DNA from 4 places in the Tepidimonas fonticaldi genome. Region 4 is predicted to be linked to each of the others. Evidence: predicted binding sites of a transcription regulator. Region 4 holds the regulator's gene; each other region holds the start of a gene.
The links. Region 4 encodes FNR, which switches genes on or off when oxygen is low (the NO sensors DNR and NnrR bind a similar motif). Its sites were predicted from a motif close to TTGATNNNNATCAA; they were not measured.
Positions count from the first base shown of each region.

Region 1 (4,634 bases), on a different contig from region 4:
GTGCGGCCACGTGCAGCGCGACCACCGCCGCGCCGACGGCCAGTGCGCGCGCCCATCGCGGATGCGGTGCCCTCATGGGCGCGATACTAGCGGCTGCGCACGGCATCCGTGAGACACCCCCCATGAAACTTGCCACCTACCGCGACGGCAGCCGCGATGGCCAGCTCGTCGTCGTGTCGCGCGACGGCACGTTGGCGCACTACGCCAGCGGCATCGCCGACACCCTGCAGCAGGCGCTCGACGACTGGAACTTCATTGCCCCGCAGTTGCGCGACCTGGCCCTGACGCTCGACCAGGGCAAGGCCCGCCATGCGTTTCCCTTCGATCCGCGGCTGTGCGCCGCGCCGCTGCCGCGGGCCGTGGCGTGGCTGGCCCCCGAGGACGGCGCCGACGAGCCCCGCCCCTGGTGCAGCGATGCCCTGTGGGGGCCGGCACGGCCGCTGCCGGCCGTGGATGGCGTGGCGGATGTCGGGCCGTCGCTGGCCGTGGTCTGCGGCGACGTCTCCCCCGGGGTGGATCCGGCGGCTGCGCTGGAGGCGGTTCGCCTGCTGGCGCTGGCTTGCCACTGGCGGCATGGCGACGCGCCGGCGGAGCCGACGCAGCCCTGGGGCGTGACGCTGGCGCCGTGCGTGGTGACGCCGGACGAAGTCGGCCCCGCGTGGCGCGACGGACGCCTGGCGGCCTGCGTGACCACGACCTGGAACGGGCGCAAGCTGGGCATTGCCGACGGGGCCGACCAAGCGGTGCCCTTTGGGGCGCTGATCGCGCACGCGGCCCGGATCCGCGGCCTGTCGGCCGGGACGGTGGTCGCCGGCGGCACCCTGCCCACCCCGCAGGAGCCGGGCAATCCCCCCACCTGGCCGCGCGGCTATGCCAACCTGGCCATGCGCCGTGCGGCCGAGCGCCTGACCCTGGGCCGTGCGAGCACCCCCTGGTTGGCGCCGGGCGACCGGGTGCACATCGACGCCCGCTTGCCCGATGGCCGCGCCCCGTTCGGCCCCATCGACGTCGAGTGGGCCTCCGCTCAGAGCGACGGGGTTGCGCCGGGGTGGTCGCGCTCGTAGCGGGTCTGGCAGCCGATGCAGCGCTGCGCGGTCGGGGCGGCGTGCAGCCGGGCGGTCGGGATCTCCGCCCCGCAGTCCGTGCACAGGCCGAAGGTGCCGTTGGCGATGCGCTGCAGGGCCTCGTCGATCGCGCGCAGCGCCGCCGTCTCGCGCTCGTCCAGCGCCTGCGCCAGATCGCGCTCGCCGTCCACCTGGCTCCAGTCGCCGCTCTGGATGTCGTGCGGATCCAGGGCGGACTCCGCGCGGCCGATCTTGCCGCCCCGCTGGGCGCGGATCTGCGCAATCAGGTCGGCGCGCATCTGTTGCAGCTGCTGGGCATAGGTGTCGGAGATGGGCTGGCTCATGGTCGTCGGCTCGTGGTAGCGGCCCGGGCCCGGGCCGATGCTTGACATTGTGGCGCCGATTCCCGGCGACGGCCAAGGTCAGCCGGGCCGTGCAGGCCAGCCTTTGACGCCGATCAAGGGCGCCGAGGGCAGGCCGCCGGGTGTCCGGGCGTGTCGTGGCTGTGGCATGCTACGGTGCATGCGGTCGATGCCGCGCAAAGGATGCCCACCATGACCCCGCCCGACTTCGGCGCCTTTCAGGCGGCCTTCGCGCCCTATGCCCGGTACGTCCCCGGGTTTGCCTTTCTGCAGGGCCTGGCCGGTGGCAGTCCGGCCGCGGATGCCCCGCCCATGACGCAGTGGGTGGCCCCGGTGTTCGACGTCGATGAGCTCGAGCGCCGCATTCGCGACCTCAAGGCCGTCCACTTCTGGCTCGAACAGAATGCCCGGGCGCTGCAGGCGACGATCCAGGCGCTCGAGGTGCAGAAGATGACCCTGGCGACGCTCAAGGGCATGAACGTCAGCCTCCACGAAATGGCGCAGGCGTTTGCCGGTCCCGGCGCCAACGCCAGCCCCAGTCCCAGCGCTGGGCCGGAAGCCGCTGCTGCGAGTGGGTCGCCCGCCAGCGAGCCACCCGCGGAGGCACCGGCCGCGGCGCCCGGGGTCGATCCGGTGCGCTGGTGGCGGTCGCTGACCGACCAATTCCAGACGATTGCGGCCAACACCCTGCAAGAGATGGCGCAACACACCGCAACGGCCGCCGCGACGGCGATGGCGGCCACGACGGCGGCGCCGACAGCCCCCGCGGCATCGCCGGCCGCCGCACCAGCGCCGCGGGCGACCCGGCCCGCCCGAGCCGCCAAAACATCCCAACCGCCCCAATCCCCCCGATCCCCCGCCCAGGGCGCCGCCGCGACCCGAGAGCGCAAGGCGGCCGCCCCATCCCCGGGTGCGTCAGCACCCGCTCCCGCGGCGGCCCGGGCGCCGCGCGGGCGCACCGCCGCACCCAAACCGCAGGCCACCCCGCCCGCGCCGCCCCGGAGGCCACGCGGGTGAGGCGCTTTCTGCAGGCCCACGCCACCCACCCGCACTGGCCCATGGCCGCCGCGCTGGTGCTGGCCCAGTTGCGCGCCCTGCTGGCCGCCGCAGCGCCTGCCGACCCTGCCGGGCATGGCGGTGCAGCCGGCCGCCTGGAGGCCGGCCAGACCGTCACGCCGCTGGGGCTGCTGTACCTGACCGACCACTACGCCGATGCCGCGGCCGACATCCTGGATCACCTGAGCGCCGAGTTGCCGCAGGTGACCGACTGGGTGGGGGCGGTGGGCGTGGGTATCTGCGCCGGCGGGGCCGAGTACATCGACGAGCCGGGGCTGGCCGTCATGCTGTGCGACTTGGCGCCCAGCCGCTACCGCGTCTTCAGCGGGCTGGCGCCGCTGGGGGCCACCCAGGGGCCGGAAGGCTTCGTGCCGCAGACCGCGCTGGTGCACGCCGACCCCGCTACGCCCGATGTGACGGAGCTGGTGCAGGAGCTGGCCGAGCGCACGCTGGGCCACTATCTGTTCGGGGGCTTGGCGGCCAGCCGCGCTGGCTCGCTGCAAATCGCGCGCTCCAGCCGGGGCGGTCTGGCCGGGCATGGGCGCGAGGCGGCGGCCGGCCTGTTCCGCGGGGGCTTGAGCGGTGTGGCCTTCGGGCCGGATGTGGGCATCGTCTCGCGCGTGACGCAGGGCGTGCGCGCCGTCTCGCCCGCGTACCGTGTCACGGCCGCGCGGGCGCAGTGCGTGGACGAGCTGGACGGTCAGCCCGCGCTCGATGTGCTGCTGCGCGCGCTGGACCTGTCGCTGGACGATCTGCCCGCTGTGATTGCGCGCCTGCGGCAGACGCTGGTCGGCTTGCAAGCGCCGGCGGCGCAGGCCCCGGGGGGTGCGGGGGGGCCGGAGGGTCGAACGGGGCACGAGGGGCATCGGGGGCACGTCGGTCGCGTGCCTCTGCGCCTGGGCGACGACCTGTTGGTGCGCCATTTGGTGGGCCTGGACCCGGCGCGGCGCGCCTTCGTCGTCGCCGACGAGGTGCCCGTCGGCGGCACCCTGACCCTGTGCGCGCGCGATGTACAGGCCGCCCGCGCGGACTTGGTGCGCATCTGCGCCGAGATCCGCGACGAACTCAGCCCCGAAGAGGGCGAGGCCGGCGGCGACCCCGTGCAGCGCATCGCGGGCGCGGTGTACGTGAGCTGCAATGGCCGGGGCGGGCCGCATTTCGGCGGCCCCGGGGCCGAACTGCAGATCGTGCGGCACGCATTGGGCGACGTGCCGCTGGTCGGGTTTTTTGCCGCGGGTGAGATCGCCCACCACCGCCTGTATGGCTACACAGGGGTGCTCACGGTGTTCGTGGCGGACGCCCCCAGCGGCTGAGGTCACACCCCCTGCGCGCGCTCGGCTGCGAAGCGCTGGCGGAAGGCGGCAAAGGTGCCCGCGTCCAGCGCGTCGCGCACCTCTTGCATCAGGTTCAGGTAGTAGTGCAGGTTGTGGATGGTGGTGAGCATGGGGCCTAGCATCTCGCCGCAGCGGTCCAGGTGGTGCAGGTAGGCGCGGCTGAACCCGTCGCGCCCGCCGTCGACCCAGCGCACGCCGCTGGCGCCCGCACAGGCGTAGCAGGTGCAGGTGGGATCCAGCGGCTGCGGGTCGGCCTTGTGGCGGGCGTTGCGCAGCTTCAGGTCGCCGTAGCGGGTGAAAATCGTCCCGTTGCGGGCGTTGCGCGTCGGCATCACGCAGTCGAACATGTCCACGCCGCAGGCCACGCCTTCCACCAAATCCTCCGGCGTGCCCACGCCCATCAGGTAGCGCGGCTTGTGCGCCGGCAGCCGGTGTGGCGTGTGCGCCATGATGCGGCGCATCTCCTCCTTCGGCTCGCCCACGCTCACGCCGCCGATGGCGTAACCGGGGAAGTCCATGTCCACCAGCGCTTCCAGCGACTCCTGCCGCAGGTGCTCGAACATGCCGCCCTGCACGATGCCGAATAGCGCATTGGGGTTGCCCAGGCGCTCGAACTCCGCCTTGGAGCGCCGCGCCCAGCGCAGGCTCAGCGCCATGCTGGCGCGTGCCTCGGCCTCGGTGGTGACGTGGCCGCTGGCCTTGTCGCCCTGCCAGTACGGCGTGCATTCGTCCAGCTGCATGACGATGTCGCTGTTGAGCACGGTCTGGATTTGCATGCTCACCTCCGGCGACATGAACAGCTTGTCGCCGTTGACCGG
Region 1 is NZ_LZDH01000045.1:275,025-279,658, forward strand. Features, by position in the region: gene A9O67_RS05445 (fumarylacetoacetate hydrolase family protein) at 123-1,064, shown strand; gene A9O67_RS05450 (TraR/DksA family transcriptional regulator) at 1,025-1,408, opposite strand; gene A9O67_RS05455 (PhaM family polyhydroxyalkanoate granule multifunctional regulatory protein) at 1,619-2,443, shown strand; gene A9O67_RS05460 (FIST signal transduction protein) at 2,440-3,795, shown strand; gene tgt (tRNA guanosine(34) transglycosylase Tgt) at 3,798-4,634, opposite strand, start outside.
Region 1: the regulator FNR is predicted to act here: its motif matches at 1,512-1,525, upstream of A9O67_RS05450 (TraR/DksA family transcriptional regulator).

Region 2 (4,634 bases), on a different contig from region 4:
ACGTCGCGCATGATGTATTCGACCGAGGCGAAGGCCACGGGGACGCCTGCCGCGTTGAGCGAGGCGTCCGGCTTGTAGTGCATGACGAGGAAGATGCCGGTGACGATCTGGATCACCAGCACCAGCAGGGCGAGCGAGCCGAAGAAGTACCAGAAGTTGAAATTCTTCGGCGCGTAGTATTCGGACAGGTGCTCCTTGTAGAGCTTCGACAACGGGAAGCGGTTGTCGATCCAGGTCAGGAGCTGCTCGCCGCGCGACGCGTTGGGGGGGGCTTCCTTGAATTCGGCCATGGTGGTTCCCTAGTGCGTGGATTCGGTGCAAACGCGGCGGATCAGGCCTTGGGCGGGTCTTCGCCGATCAGCACGACCGTGTCCGAGACGTAGTGGTGCGGCGGCACTTCGAGGTTGTCCGGCGCCGGCTTGTTCTTGAACACCCGGCCCGCCATGTCGAAGGTGGAGCCGTGGCAGGGGCACAGGAAACCGCCTTTCCAGTCGTCCGGCAGCGACGGCTGCGGACCGGGCTGCAGCTTGTCCACGGGCGAGCAGCCCAGGTGCGTGCAAATGCCCACCGCGACGAGGATTTCCGGCTTGATCGAGCGGTGCCGGTTCTTCGCATACGGCGGCGTCGGGTACGCCTTGCGGTCGGATGCGGGGTCGGCCAGTTGAGACTCGACTTGCTCCAGCGACGCCAGTTGCTCCGGCGTGCGGCGCATCACCCACACCGGCTTGCCCCGCCATTCCACGACGACCTTCTCGCCAGGCTGGAGCTTGGACACGTCCACCTCCACCGAGGCGCCGGCGGCCTTGGCGCGCTCGGACGGCGAGAACGAACGGACGAAGGGGACCGCAGCGGCGGCCACGCCCGCGCCACCCACGGCACACGAGGTGATCAGCCAGGTCCGGCGGTCTTGGTCTAGGTTGGCTTCGCTCATGGGGGAGGTCTTTCTGAAATGCTGGAGCAAGACGGGACGCGCGCACCGCCACCGGGCGGCCTGCGCACAAAAGCCGCTGCGCATTGTAAGGGATCGCCGTTCGGACAAACCCTGATCCGTGACGTCGGCAGGTCAAACCGCCGCCGTCGCCCGCCGTGCACGCATCGCCCAGGCCGACTCCAGCGCCGCCAGTAGGCTGGAGGGATCGGCCAGCCCCCGCCCCGCCAGGTCGAACGCCGTCCCATGGTCGGGGCTGGTGCGCACGAACGGCAGGCCCAGCGTGGTGTTGACGCCCCGCTCGAGGCCCAGGTACTTCACCGGGATGAGGCCCTGGTCGTGGTACATGGCGACGACCACGTCGAACTCCCCGGCCCGCGCGCGCATGAACACGGTGTCGGGGGGGTGCGGGCCGGTGACCGCCCACCCGGCGGCCTGCGCGCGAGCGACGGCCGGGGCAATGGCGTCGATCTCCTCCCGCCCGAACAGCCCGCCCTCGCCCGCGTGCGGATTGAGCCCCGCGACGGCGATGCGGCAGCGCGGCCAGCCCAGCAGCCCGCAAAAATGGTCGTGGGTGATGCGCAGCGTCTCCCACACCGCCGCCTCGGTGACGGCCTCGATCGCGGCGCGCAAAGGGATGTGGATGCTGACGAGCACGGTGCGCAGCACATCGTTCGACAACATCATGCGCACCGGCAGCTCGGCAGGCAACAGGCCGCGCGCCTGCGCGGCGATGCGCTGCAGCAGCTCGGTGTGGCCGGGCACATCGACACCGGCGGCGGCCAGCGCCGCCTTGTGCAGGGGGGCCGTGACGATGGCGCTGACCTCCCCGCGCAGCGCGGCCTGGGCGGCGGCGATGACGGCATCGGCGGCCGCCCGCCCCGCCACGGCACTCACCTCGCCAAAGCGCGGCAGCGCCGGGATCGACACCACGGGCCACACGGGCATGCACCGCGGCGGCACACGCCCCGCCTGCGCCGGCCCGTCCAGCACGGCGATCGGCAGCAGCCCCCCGCCCACCTGCGCCGCCCGCCGCATCACGGCCACATCCCCCACCACCACGCAGCGGGACGACCACTCGGGCCAGCGCCGGAACACCTCGGCCACGATCTCCGGCCCGATGCCGGCCGCATCCCCCATGGTGATGGCGATGGGGGCGTCGCCCCCGTCAGCGGACAAGCGGGGCGCGTCCATCAGGCGGGATTGTCGATGTCGATGAAACGGTGTTCGATGCCGAGCTGGGCGGCCACATGCGCGCCAACGGCGGGCGCGCCGTAGCGCTCGGTGGCGTGGTGCCCGCACGCCAGGAAAGCCACGCCGCACTCGCGCGCCAGGTGCGCCTGGGGTTCGGAGATCTCGCCGGTCAAAAAGGCATCGGCGCCGGCGGCGATGGCCGCCTCGAAATAGCCCTGCGCCCCGCCACTGCACCAGGCCACGCGGCGAATCGGCCGGCCGTCCCCCGCCACGCAGGTGACGCGCCGGCCCAGCGCCGCCTCGACGCGGGCGGCCAGTGCCGCCGCATCCGGCGCGTCGCACCCGCCCAGGAAGCCGAGCTGCTGCTCGCCAAACCGTCCCCACCCCTCGCCCAGCGGCGCGAAGCCCAGGCGCTGCCCAAGCTGGGCGTTGTTGCCCAGCTCGGCATGCGCATCGAGCGGCAGGTGGTAGGCATACAGATTGATGTCGTGCGCCAGCAGCCGCTGCAGGCGGGTTTTCATCCAGCCGGTGACGGTGCCGCGCTGTCCGCGCCAAAACAGGCCGTGATGCACCAAAATGGCATCGGCACCAGCGTCGATGGCCGCTTCGATCAAGGCCAGGCTGGCGGTGACGCCGCTGACCAAGCGGCGGATCGGCCGACGCCCCTCGACCTGCAATCCGTTGGGGCCATAGTCCTGAAAGCGCGCCGGCTCCAGCAGCGCGTCCAGCGCGGCCAACAGCGCGTCACGGGTGGTGCCGCCGGACGCAACGTCCGCGGCGGAGAGGGGCAGATCCTGCATGGGCGGATTGTCGCACCGCCCGTGCGCCGATCGTCAGGACTTGCCGGCGGCGCGCTCGGACTCGGCCATCTTGCGCGAGAAGAAGCGGTAGAACCACACCGCCATGACGACGATGAAGGCAATCACCCCCGCGCTCATGAGCCCGTAATCGGTCGAAAAAAGGTCCACAATTGCTTTCATACTGCGCTCCTGCGTCATTTGAACCGCTTGCCTATTGGAGCCGCGGACGGCGACAGGCGCATTGACCCATATCAACCCTGATGCAAACAGGGGTTTGGCCGGCGGGCTGCCGGCGGAAAGTGTCCATGAAGCGCCACTGGCTGATCTTCTCCCAGACCGTCACCGTGCTGCTGGCCATCTGGTTCGTGGTGGCGACGCTCAAACCGCACTGGCTGACCCAGCGGCCCTCGCTGTCGAGCGTGGTGCCGGTCTTCGAGGTCGGGCCCGACACGCGCAGCCCCACCATCGCCGGGGCCAGCCTGAGTGCCGCGGCGCGGGCGGCCGCTCCCGCGGTGGTGAGCATCAGCACGAGCAAGGCGGTGCGGCACCCGCATGCCCAGGAGCCGTGGTTCCGGTTCTTCTTTGGCGAACGGCCGGAATTCCAACCCCAGGCCGGGCTGGGATCGGGCGTGATCGTCAGCCCCGCCGGCTACATCCTGACCAACAACCATGTGGTCGAAGAGGCGGACGAGATCCTCGTGCAGCTCAGCGACGGCCGGCAGGCACCGGCCCAGGTCATCGGCACCGACCCCGATACCGATCTGGCGGTGCTGCGCATCGCCCTGCCCGATCTGCCGGTGATCGTGCTGGGGCGATCCGAATCGCTCGAGGTGGGCGACCGGGTGCTGGCCATCGGCAATCCGTTCGGCGTGGGCCAGACGGTGACGGCGGGCATCGTCAGTGCCTTGGGGCGCAGCCAGCTTGGCATCAACACCTTCGAAAACTTCATCCAGACCGATGCGGCGATCAACCCGGGCAACTCCGGCGGGGCGCTCGTGGACGCCGAGGGGCACCTGGTCGGCATCAACACGGCGATCTATTCCCGCTCGGGCGGCTCGATGGGCATCGGCTTTGCCATCCCGATGGCGACGGCGCGGGAGGTGATGGAGGCCATCGTGCGCGACGGCGCCGTCACGCGCGGCTGGATCGGCGTCGAGCCGCAGGAGCTGACACCCGAGCTGGCCGAGCATTTTGGCGTGCCGCAGGCCAGCGGGGTGATCGTGACGGGCGTCCTGCAGGACGGGCCTGCGGCCAATGCCGGCATCCGCCCGGGGGATGTCATCGGCCGCGTCGAGCAGACGCCCATCCGGGATGTGGCGGGCCTGCTCGCCGCGGTGGCGGCGCTCAAACCCGGCACACCCGCCGAGCTGGAAGTACAGCGGCGAGACGGCGCGCGCACACTGACCGTCGTCCCCGCGCGCCGGCCGTCAGCCGCCGCGCGTTGACGCGGTCACGACGACGAGGGGCCGTCGGTCGCGGAAGCGGTTTCGTCCGCTTCGGCGCTGGGTTTGCCGCGCGCGAACCAGCGCGCGCCGATGATGCCCAATTCGTACAGCAGGCACATCGGGATGGCCAGCGCCAGTTGCGAAATCACGTCGGGCGGGGTGACCACCGCCGCGATGATGAAGGCCACGACGATGAAGTAGCCGCGAAAGGACTTGAGCTTCTCGATGGACACCATCTCGAAGCGGACCAACAGCATCACCACCACC
Region 2 is NZ_LZDH01000001.1:44,643-49,276, reverse strand. Features, by position in the region: gene A9O67_RS00250 (cytochrome b) at 1-290, opposite strand, end outside; gene petA (ubiquinol-cytochrome c reductase iron-sulfur subunit) at 332-931, opposite strand; gene pdxA (4-hydroxythreonine-4-phosphate dehydrogenase PdxA) at 1,064-2,122, opposite strand; gene A9O67_RS00235 (Nif3-like dinuclear metal center hexameric protein) at 2,122-2,922, opposite strand; gene A9O67_RS12775 (DUF3149 domain-containing protein) at 2,956-3,102, opposite strand; gene A9O67_RS00230 (S1C family serine protease) at 3,228-4,367, shown strand; gene tatC (twin-arginine translocase subunit TatC) at 4,373-4,634, opposite strand, start outside.
Region 2: the regulator FNR is predicted to act here: its motif matches at 3,164-3,177, upstream of A9O67_RS12775 (DUF3149 domain-containing protein).

Region 3 (4,634 bases), 570 kb from region 4:
GAGCGCCGGATCCTGCGGCGGCTGGCGCGCCGGCACCTCCTGCCCGCTGCCGCGCTGCTTGAGCCACGCCGACCACGACGGCCACCAGCTGCCCTCCAGCCGCGGCGCCGCGGCCAGCCACTCGTCCGGGGTGCGCCACGGATGATCCGCGGGCGTCGTCAGCAGGTGGTGGTAGCGCCCGCGGTGCCCCGGCTCCGACACGATGCCGGCGTTGTGCCCGCCGTTGGTCAGCGCAAACGTCACGTCGGCCGAGACCAGGTGGTGGATCTTGTACACCGAGCGCCACGGCGCCACGTGGTCCTTGACGGTGCCGACCGCGAACACCGGCACGCGGATGTCGCGCAGCGCGATCGGCTGCCCCTCGAACTGGAAGCGCCCCTCGGCCAGGTCGTTGTTCAGGTAGCAGCTGCGCAGGTACTGGCTGTGCATCACCGCCGGCAGGCGCGTCACGTCGACGTTCCACGCCATCAGGTCGTTGCCGACCTCGTCCTCGCCCAGCAGCCAGCGCCGCGTCTGGCTGGACCAGACCAGCTCGCGCGAGTGCAGGAACTGGAACGACCCGGCCATCTGCTGCCCGGTCAGGTAGCCGCGCGCGGCCATCATGTCCTCCAGCAGCCGCACCTGCGCCTCGTCGATCAGGATGCCGAGCTCGCCGGGCTCCTTGAAGTCGGTCTCGGCGGCCAGCAGCGTCAGGCTTGCCAGCACCCCCTCCTCGGCCGCGTCGACGGCGTGCTGGCAACCCAGCCGCGCGTCGCCGCCGCCCAGCGCCGCCGCGGCGATGGCAGCGAACGTCCCGCCGAGGCAATAGCCCATCAGGTGCACCGGCGCGCCGGTGGCGCAGCGCACGTGGTCCAGCGCCGCCAGCACGCCGTCGCGCACGTAGTCGTCCATCGCCAGCAGGGCGTCGTCTTCGTCGGGGTTCTTCCACGAGACGATGTAGACCGTGTGGCCCTGCCCGACCAGCCAGCGCACCAGCGAGTTGTGCGGCGACAGGTCGAGGATGTAGTACTTCATGATGCACGAGGGGATCACGAGCACCGGCTCGCGCTGCACCGTCGGCGTCGTCGGCGCGTACTGGATCAGCTCGATCAGGGCGTTGCGCAGCACCACCTGCCCCGGGGTCGTCGCCAGCCCCCGCCCGGGGGCCAGCTCCGGATCGAAGCGCCGCCGCGGCGGCTGCAGCCCCAGCCGCCACTGCACGTCTTCCACCATGCGGCCCCAGCCCTTGACGAGCGACTGGCCGCCGCTCTCCCAGGCGCGCTGCAGCGCCTGCGGGTTGGTCCACAGCACGTTGCTCGGCGCCCAGGCGTCCAGCCACTGGCGCCCGTAGAAGCGCATCTGCTCGCGGCTGTGCGGCTGCATGCCGCGCAGTGCCGCGGCCTGCTGCCACCACAGCTCCAGCGCCTTGCCGGCGCTGGCCAGCCCCGACCACGGCCAGCGCTGCCACGCCGGGTCGGCGTAGCGCGCGTCCTCGCGCAGGGCGCGCGCCAACGGGGAGGCGTCGTCCGGCGGTGCGCCATCGTCACCGGGACCGCCCTGCGTCCCACTCCCTCCGCCGGCCTCGCCGGTACGCGCTGCGGCCGCACCGGCCGCACCGGCCACACCGGACACATCGGGCGTCAGAAAGGCCGTGGCCGTGCCCATCCCAGCGCGCCACGCGTCTTGCCACCACGCGTGGCCGAGTTCGGCCGCTTGCCGCGCCAACCGCCGTTGGGTCCCCGGCGAACTCAGCACGTGCAGTGCCCAGTCCGTGGCCGCCAGGGTCAGCGAAATGGGCGACAGACCGCTCCACAACTGGGCCATCAGCACCGACGCCTGTTGGTCCATGGCCTCGGCGGCGTCCGCCTGCCGACGGTGGGGCTCGGCTGCCGCTGGCGGGGGCCCGCTGTCGGACCCGGCGGGAGGGAGGGACGAACGGCGGCGGGACATGTCGGTCATGGGCAAGGCCTTTGGAGCGGTCGGCGCACGAACACCGTGCATGGACACAATAACCGCTTTGCCGGTCGGCGTGCTGACCCAGATCAACCAGCCTCGCGCCCCGAGCGCCTACAATCCGCCCTCTGCCGAGACCCGACGCGCGGCCCACGCCGCGTTGGGGCGCTGGCCGCCCCCGAAAGACCCTGCGCCATGACACACGTTGTTACCGAAGCCTGCATCGCCTGCAAGTACACCGACTGTGTGGACGTCTGCCCCGTGGATTGCTTCCGCGAGGGGCCCAACTTCCTGACCATCGACCCCGACGAGTGCATCGACTGCGCGGTGTGCATTCCGGAGTGCCCGGTCGGCGCCATCTACGCCGAGGAAGACGTGCCGCGCGACCAGCAGCACATGATCGCCCTCAACGCCGAGCTGGCCAAGCTGCCGACCTGGAAGAGCATCACCAAGCGCAAAGCGCCGCTGCCCGAAGCCGAGCAGTACAAGGACAAGACCGGCAAGCTGCCGCTGCTCAAGCGCTGATCGCCCGATCGCAGGAGCGGCGCGCGCCGCCCCGACCACCATGACGTCCGCCTCTCCCATCCGCACCGATGCCGTCGTGATCGGCGCTGGGCCGGTCGGGCTCTATCAGGCCTTTCAGTTGGGCCTGCAAGAGCTGGGCGTACATGTCGTGGAGGGTCTGCCCCACGCCGGGGGGCAATGCGCCGAGCTGTACCCCGGCAAACCCATCTACGATCTGCCGGGCATCCCTGCCTGCAGCGGGCAGGAGCTGACGCAGCGGCTGTTGCAGCAGTTGGCGCCGTTGCGGATCCCCCTGCATTTGGGGCAAATCGTGACGTCGCTGCAGCGCTTGGCGCCCGACAGGGCCGAACCGTCTCCGCGGTTTCGGCTGGCAACGGACGGCGGCCTGGCCTTCGAATGCGATGCGCTCGTCATCGCCGCGGGCGTGGGCGCGTTCCTGCCGCGCAAGGTGCCGGTGCCCGGGCTGGAGGCCTGGGAGGGCCGGCAGGTGCACTACCGCGATCCCCCCGCCGACATCTGGACGGGCCAGCGCATCGTCGTCATGGGCGGGACCGAATCCGCCGCGGCACTGGCGCTGCAACTGGCGGACGGCGGGGCGGCCGATGTCACGCTGCTGCACCGCAACGACCGCTTCGCCATCGACGCCGAACTGGATGAACGGCTGCAGTCCGCCATCGGTGCGGGTTGGGTGCGCCTGTGTATGGGGCAGCCGGTGGGGGCCATCGCCGCCGCCGACGGCCGTCTGGAGGCGCTGGAGATCGCCACCGCCGACGACCGGCGGCTCACGCTGCCGCTGGATCTGTTCATGCCCCGGCTGGGGCTGAATCCGCGCCTCGGCCCGATTGCCGACTGGGGGCTGGCGCTGGAGCGCAAGCACCTGGTCGTGGATACCGAGGGCTACCGCACCTCGGAGCCGGGCATCCATGCGGTGGGCGATGTCAACACCTACCCCGGCAAGCGCAAGCTGATCGTGTGCGGCTTTCACGAAGCGACCCTGGCCGCATTCGCCATCGCCCAATGGCTGCGCCCGCAGGAGCGGGTCGTCCTCGAATACACCACCACCAGCACCCGGCTGCAGCGGCTGCTGGGTGTCGGGCCGGGTTGATCAGTCGAGCAGCCGCATTGGCACCGGCGCATAGCCGTGGTTGAGCGGCCCGCTGCCCTGGCCGGTGCGCACATGCGCGCCGGCGGCAATAGCCCCCCGCACCCAGCCCTGGGCGGATTGCACCGCCTCCTCCAGCGTCTGGCCGATGGCCAGGAACGAGGCGATGGCCGACGACAGGGTGCACCCCGTGCCGTGCACATTGTCGCTGACGATGCGCTCACCGCTGAGGCGGATCCAGTACGCCGGCGGCTCGCCGCGGATGGCCAGCAGGTCGGTGACCACATCCCCGGGCAAGTGCCCGCCCTTGAGCAGCACGGCCGACGCGCCGCGCTGCAGCAGATCGGCGGCCGCGGCCTCCAGCTCCTCCACCTGCGCCAGCGGGCGGCCCAACAGCAACGCGGCCTCGTCCAGGTTGGGGGTCACCACGGTGGCGCGCGGGAACAGCTCGCGCACCAGGCGCTCGATGGTCGCGTCCTCGATCAAGGTGTCGCCGCTGGTGGCCACCATCACCGGGTCCAGCACCACGTTGGGCAGGCGGTAGGTGTCGATGGCCCAGGCCACGGCATCGACGATGTCCGGCGCATGCAGCATGCCGATCTTGACCGCGTCCACGCCGATGTCCTCCACCACGGCGGCGATCTGCTCTTTCAAAAACGACGCCGGCACGCCCTGGATGGCGCGCACCCCCAGGGTGTTTTGCGCCGTCAGTGCCGTGATCGCCGTCATGCCGTAGCAGCCCAGGGCCGCGATGGTCTTCAGATCGGCCTGGATGCCGGCACCGCCACCGGAATCGCTGCCGGCGATGGACAACACCCGCGGGTAGCGCGAGCGGTGCGGGTGGGCAAGATCGTTCAGATGCGACATGTGTGACATTATCCGCCGCCCGTGCACGGACGTGGCGCCCGCGGGCGTGGCGCGGGTTTTCCCTGGGGTACCATCCAGGGCATGCGCTCCCGCGAACCCGTCCTGATCCTCGGCGCCGGCCTGATGGGTCGGCTGCTCGCCCTCACGCTGGCGCGGGCCGGTCACCCGGTTCACATCGTCGATCCCGCCCCCGATGCCACACAGGCCG
Region 3 is NZ_LZDH01000056.1:732,670-737,303, reverse strand. Features, by position in the region: gene A9O67_RS09295 (PHA/PHB synthase family protein) at 1-1,938, opposite strand, end outside; gene fdxA (ferredoxin FdxA) at 2,128-2,457, shown strand; gene A9O67_RS09285 (NAD(P)/FAD-dependent oxidoreductase) at 2,498-3,562, shown strand; gene thiD (bifunctional hydroxymethylpyrimidine kinase/phosphomethylpyrimidine kinase) at 3,563-4,426, opposite strand; gene A9O67_RS09275 (FAD-dependent oxidoreductase) at 4,508-4,634, shown strand, end outside.
Region 3: the regulator FNR is predicted to act here: its motif matches at 2,012-2,025, upstream of A9O67_RS09295 (PHA/PHB synthase family protein).

Region 4 (4,634 bases):
GCAATGCGGGCTTCATGCGCGAGCAGGTCTGCAAATACATGTGCCCGTATGCCCGCTTCCAGAGCGCGATGTTCGACAAGGACACGATGATCGTGACCTACGACGCCAAGCGCGGCGAGCCGCGCGGCGCGCGCAAGAGGTCGGCCGACCCCAAGGCGCTGGGCCTGGGCGACTGCATTGACTGCACGCTGTGCGTGCAGGTTTGCCCCACGGGCATCGACATTCGCAATGGCTTGCAATACGAGTGCATTAGCTGCGGAGCTTGCGTCGACGTGTGCGACCAGGTGATGGAAAAAATGGGCTATCCCAAAGGCCTGGTGAAATACTCCACGCAAAATGGCATGGAGCGTGGGTGGAGCCAGGCGCAAATGATTCGGCGCGTTTTCCGTCCGCGCGTTTTGATTTACAGCTCGATCCTGTTGGCCATTGTGGCGGCTTTGGGGGTTAGCTTGTGGTTGCGGGTGCCGCTGAAGGTCGATGTGATTCGCGACCGCGGGGCGCTCGCGCGCATGGTGGAGATGGGACGCATCGAAAACGTCTACCGCATCCAGTTCATGAACGCCTCGGAGCACGAGCGCGAGCTGGCCGTGACGGTGGAGGGGCTGCCGGGCATCGAGGTCACCTCCGAGCGCAGCGTGCATCTGCTGCCCACCGAGGTGCGCTCGGTCGCCGTGCGGGTGCAGGTGCCCCCAGGCTTGCAGGCCGGCTCGCATCCCATCACATTCGGCTTCCGCACGCCGGATGGCACGATCGATGTGCGGGAGAAGACCACCTTCGTGGTGCCCCGTTGACGCCAACCCCCGGGAAAACCCCCGGGGGGCTTCGAACCCAAGAGCGATACACCAAGGCCTACACTATGTCCACGATGACCGCCCCTACGCCCGCCCCGCCGTCCCCGGCACGCCCGTGGTACCGTGAACCGTATGTCTGGATGGTGATCGGGGGGCCGCTGGTCGTGGTGGTGGCGTCCCTGGTGACGGTCACGATCGCGGTGCGCAACGCGGATACGGTGCTGCCGCGCGAGGCCGCCCCGGCGCCCGCCGTCGTGGCGCCCGATCGGATGACCCCGGAAGAGCGGCTGCAGGCCGAAAAGGCCCTGCTGCCGGCCAACCAGGGCCGCAACCACGCCGTGTCGTCGGCATTGCCCAAAAAAGATTGAGGCCCCGCCGGGGCCACACCCGAGAGGAGTGCATGATGTTGGCCCAACGCGTGATGTGGATCGCCTGGCCCGCCTTCCTGATGGCGGCGGTGATGGAAATGGTGGTGTTCGCCTTCGTCGATCCCAGCGAGTTGCATTGGGCGGGGGAGTCGCTCGGGTGGTCGCGACAGACCGTCTATACCCTGGCCTTCTTTGTTTTCTGGGGCTTGACCATGGCGGCCGGCGCGCTCACGACGCTGTTGTCCTTGTCGCCGTGGGAGGTCAACCGCTGCCCGGTTCCGCCGGATCAGCGTCCCGCGGACTGTGTCCGGGGCGATGGGGCGGTGGCCAATCCCCGCCCGTCGTGCGACGACGGGCGCTGCGGCGGCTGCGCCTGAGCGGTCTGCATTCGATAGGACTGCGCTCGAGGGGACTGGCTGGCGCCGTCAGTCCCCGTCCGGGCTGGCGTGGTTGACGATGGCGCCCAGCGCGTCGGGGTCGAGGATGCGCACATAGCGCTGCTTGACCTCGATGATCCCGTCGTCCTGAAAGCGCGAGAAGGTGCGGCTGACCGTCTCCAGCTTCATGCCGAGGTAGCTGCCGATTTCCTCGCGGGTCATGCGCAGCACCATCTCGGATTTGGAAAACCCCCGCGCGTGCAGGCGCTGCACCAGATTCAGCAGGAAGGCCGCCAGCCGCTCCTCGGCGCGCATGCTGCCCAGCAGCAACATGACGCCCTGGTCGCGCACGATCTCGCGGCTCATGATGCGGTGCACATGGTGCTGCAGCGCGCTGAATTCGCGCGAGAGCTGCTCCAGCTTGTCGAACGGCAACACGCACACCTCGGCGTCCTCCAGCGCGATCGCGGAGCAGGAGTGCTTGTCCTGCACGATGCCGTCCAGGCCCAGGATCTCCCCCGCCATCTGAAAGCCCGTGACCTGGTCGCGCCCGTCCGCCGTCGTCACGCTGGTCTTGAAAAAGCCCGAGCGCACCGCGTAGAGCGAGGTGAACGCATCGCCCGCCGCGAACAGCGCCGCGCCGCGCCGCACGCGCCGCCGATTGGCGATCAGGTTGTCGAGCTGCTCCATCTCCCCGGGGTTGAGGCCGACGGGGATGCAGAGCTCGCGCAGATTGCAACTGGAGCAGGCGACTTTGATGCTGTGCAGATCCATGGGCGCTGTGGCGTTGCCGGCCCGCAGGCCGAAGGGGGACTGTCCAATGGGGGACTGCCAAATGCGACCGATGATAACAACCGGTCGGCGTGCCCGCAGCGTTTTGTCCCGGTGGGCGTTGCGGGCATCGGTGTGCAGTGGGTTTGACTCCCGTCAAGGGCCGCGGGGCCGTCCTGGGGCACATTACCCTCCCAATGGAGTCCATGCCCATGAAGCACGTCATCGATGAAGCCCTGCTGCGCCGGTTCGACATCCCCGGCCCGCGCTACACGTCCTACCCGACGGCGGACCGCTTCGTCGAGGCGTTCACCGAGCGCGATTACATCCAGGCGCTCGAGCAGCGCCGCGCCGGCTCGATGGCGCTGCCGCTGTCGGTCTATGTGCACATCCCGTTTTGCGAGTCGCTGTGCTACTACTGCGCCTGCAACAAGGTGATCACCAAGCACCACGGCAAGGCGGCGGAGTATCTGCGCTACCTCTCGCGCGAGCTGGAACTGCAGACCGACCACTTTGGCCGTGGTCACCGGGTCAGCCAGTTGCACCTGGGGGGCGGCACGCCCACCTTCCTGAGCGATGCCGAACTGGCCGACCTGATGGCCATGATCCGCCGCCACTTCGAGCTGGTGCCGGGGGGCGAGTACTCGATCGAAGTCGATCCCCGCACGGTGACGGCCGAGCGCCTGGCGCACCTGCACCAGCTGGGCTTCAACCGGCTGAGCTTTGGCGTGCAGGATTTCGATCCCACCGTGCAAAAGGCCGTGCATCGCATCCAGCCGGCGGAGCAGGTGTTTGCCCTGGTCGCCGCGGCGCGGGAGCTGGGCTTTGAGTCCATCAACGTCGATCTGATCTACGGCCTGCCCCAGCAGACGCCGGAGTCCTTCCGCCACACCCTGGAGCAGGTGGAGCGCCTGCGGCCGGACCGCATTGCGCTGTATGCCTACGCGCACCTGCCGGCGCGCTTCAAGCCGCAGCGGCGCATCGTCGTGGCCGAGTTGCCCAGCCCGGCCGACAAGCTGGCGATGCTGTCGCTGTCGCTGGACCACCTGAGCGCGGCGGGCTATGTGTATGTGGGCATGGACCACTTTGCCCTGCCCAACGACGCGCTGGCGGTGGCCAAGCGGCAGGGGCGGCTGCACCGCAACTTTCAGGGCTACAGCACCCAGCCCGACTGCGATCTGATCGCGCTGGGGGTGTCGGCCATCGGCCGCATCGGCGCCACCTACAGCCAGAACGCCAAGACGCTGGACGAGTACTACGACGCGCTGGACCAGGGGCGGCTGCCCATCGTGCGCGGACTGGCGCTGACACGCGAAGATCTGCTGCGCCGCAGCGTCATCATGGCCATCATGTGCCAGGGTTTGGTGGACTTCGAGTCCATCAACCTGGCGCATCTGGTGGATTTTCGTTCGCACTTTGCGCGGGAGCTGGAGCAGTTGCGCGCCCTGGAGCGCGACGGGCTGGTGCGCGTGGACGATGCGCACCTGGAGGTCACCGCGACGGGGTGGTATCTGGTGCGGGCGATTGCGATGGTGTTCGACCGCTACCTGCAGGTCGATCAGGACCGCGCGCGTTTCTCCAAGATCATCTGACCCCCCGTCCCGCCCCGTGACCGTGCGGGGCTGATAGCATGCGCCCATGCTCGCTTCCATGACGCTGTCGGCCCTGGTGATGGGCCTTGTGGGGGGGCCGCACTGCGTGGCCATGTGCGGGGCGGCGTGCGCCGGGATTGCCCGGGCCGCGGCGCCCCGGTCGCGTCAGGCGCTGTGGACGTGGCAACTGGGGCGCCTGGTGGGCTATTCGGTGCTCGGCGCGCTGGCCGGGGGTACGGTGCAGGGCATGGGGTGGCTGGGCCAGCAGACGGTGGTGCTGCGCCCGGTGTGGACCATGATGCACGTCGCCGCGCTGCTGCTGGGGCTGCTGCTGGTGGTGCAGGCCCGTCAGCCGGCCTTTCTGGACGGCTGGGCGCAGGCCGTCTGGCGCCGCGCCCGGCCCGTGATGAGCCGGCTGGGTGCCCGCGCTCCGGCGGTGCTGGGCGTGGGCTGGGCGCTGATGCCCTGCGGGCTGCTGTATTCGGCGCTGCTGGTGGCGTCGCTGTCCGCCTCGGCGCTGGAAGGCGCGGCGATCATGGCGGCTTTTGCCGTCGGGACCATGGTGTCGCTGGTCGCCGGGCCGTGGCTGCTGCTGCGGCTGGGCGATGCCCGATCGGGCGGGTGGGGTATACGCCTGGCTGGGCTGGCGCTGGCGGCCACGTCCGGCTGGGCGCTGTGGATGGGCATCACCCAGCCGACGGGTCTGTGGTGCGCGTGACGGGCGGTGTGGCCCGC
Region 4 is NZ_LZDH01000056.1:164,745-169,378, forward strand. Features, by position in the region: gene ccoG (cytochrome c oxidase accessory protein CcoG) at 1-791, shown strand, start outside; gene A9O67_RS06585 (nitrogen fixation protein FixH) at 857-1,159, shown strand; gene A9O67_RS06590 (hypothetical protein) at 1,195-1,536, shown strand; gene fnr (fumarate/nitrate reduction transcriptional regulator Fnr) at 1,585-2,310, opposite strand; gene hemN (oxygen-independent coproporphyrinogen III oxidase) at 2,520-3,899, shown strand; gene A9O67_RS06605 (sulfite exporter TauE/SafE family protein) at 3,946-4,617, shown strand; gene A9O67_RS06610 (DMT family transporter) at 4,586-4,634, opposite strand, start outside.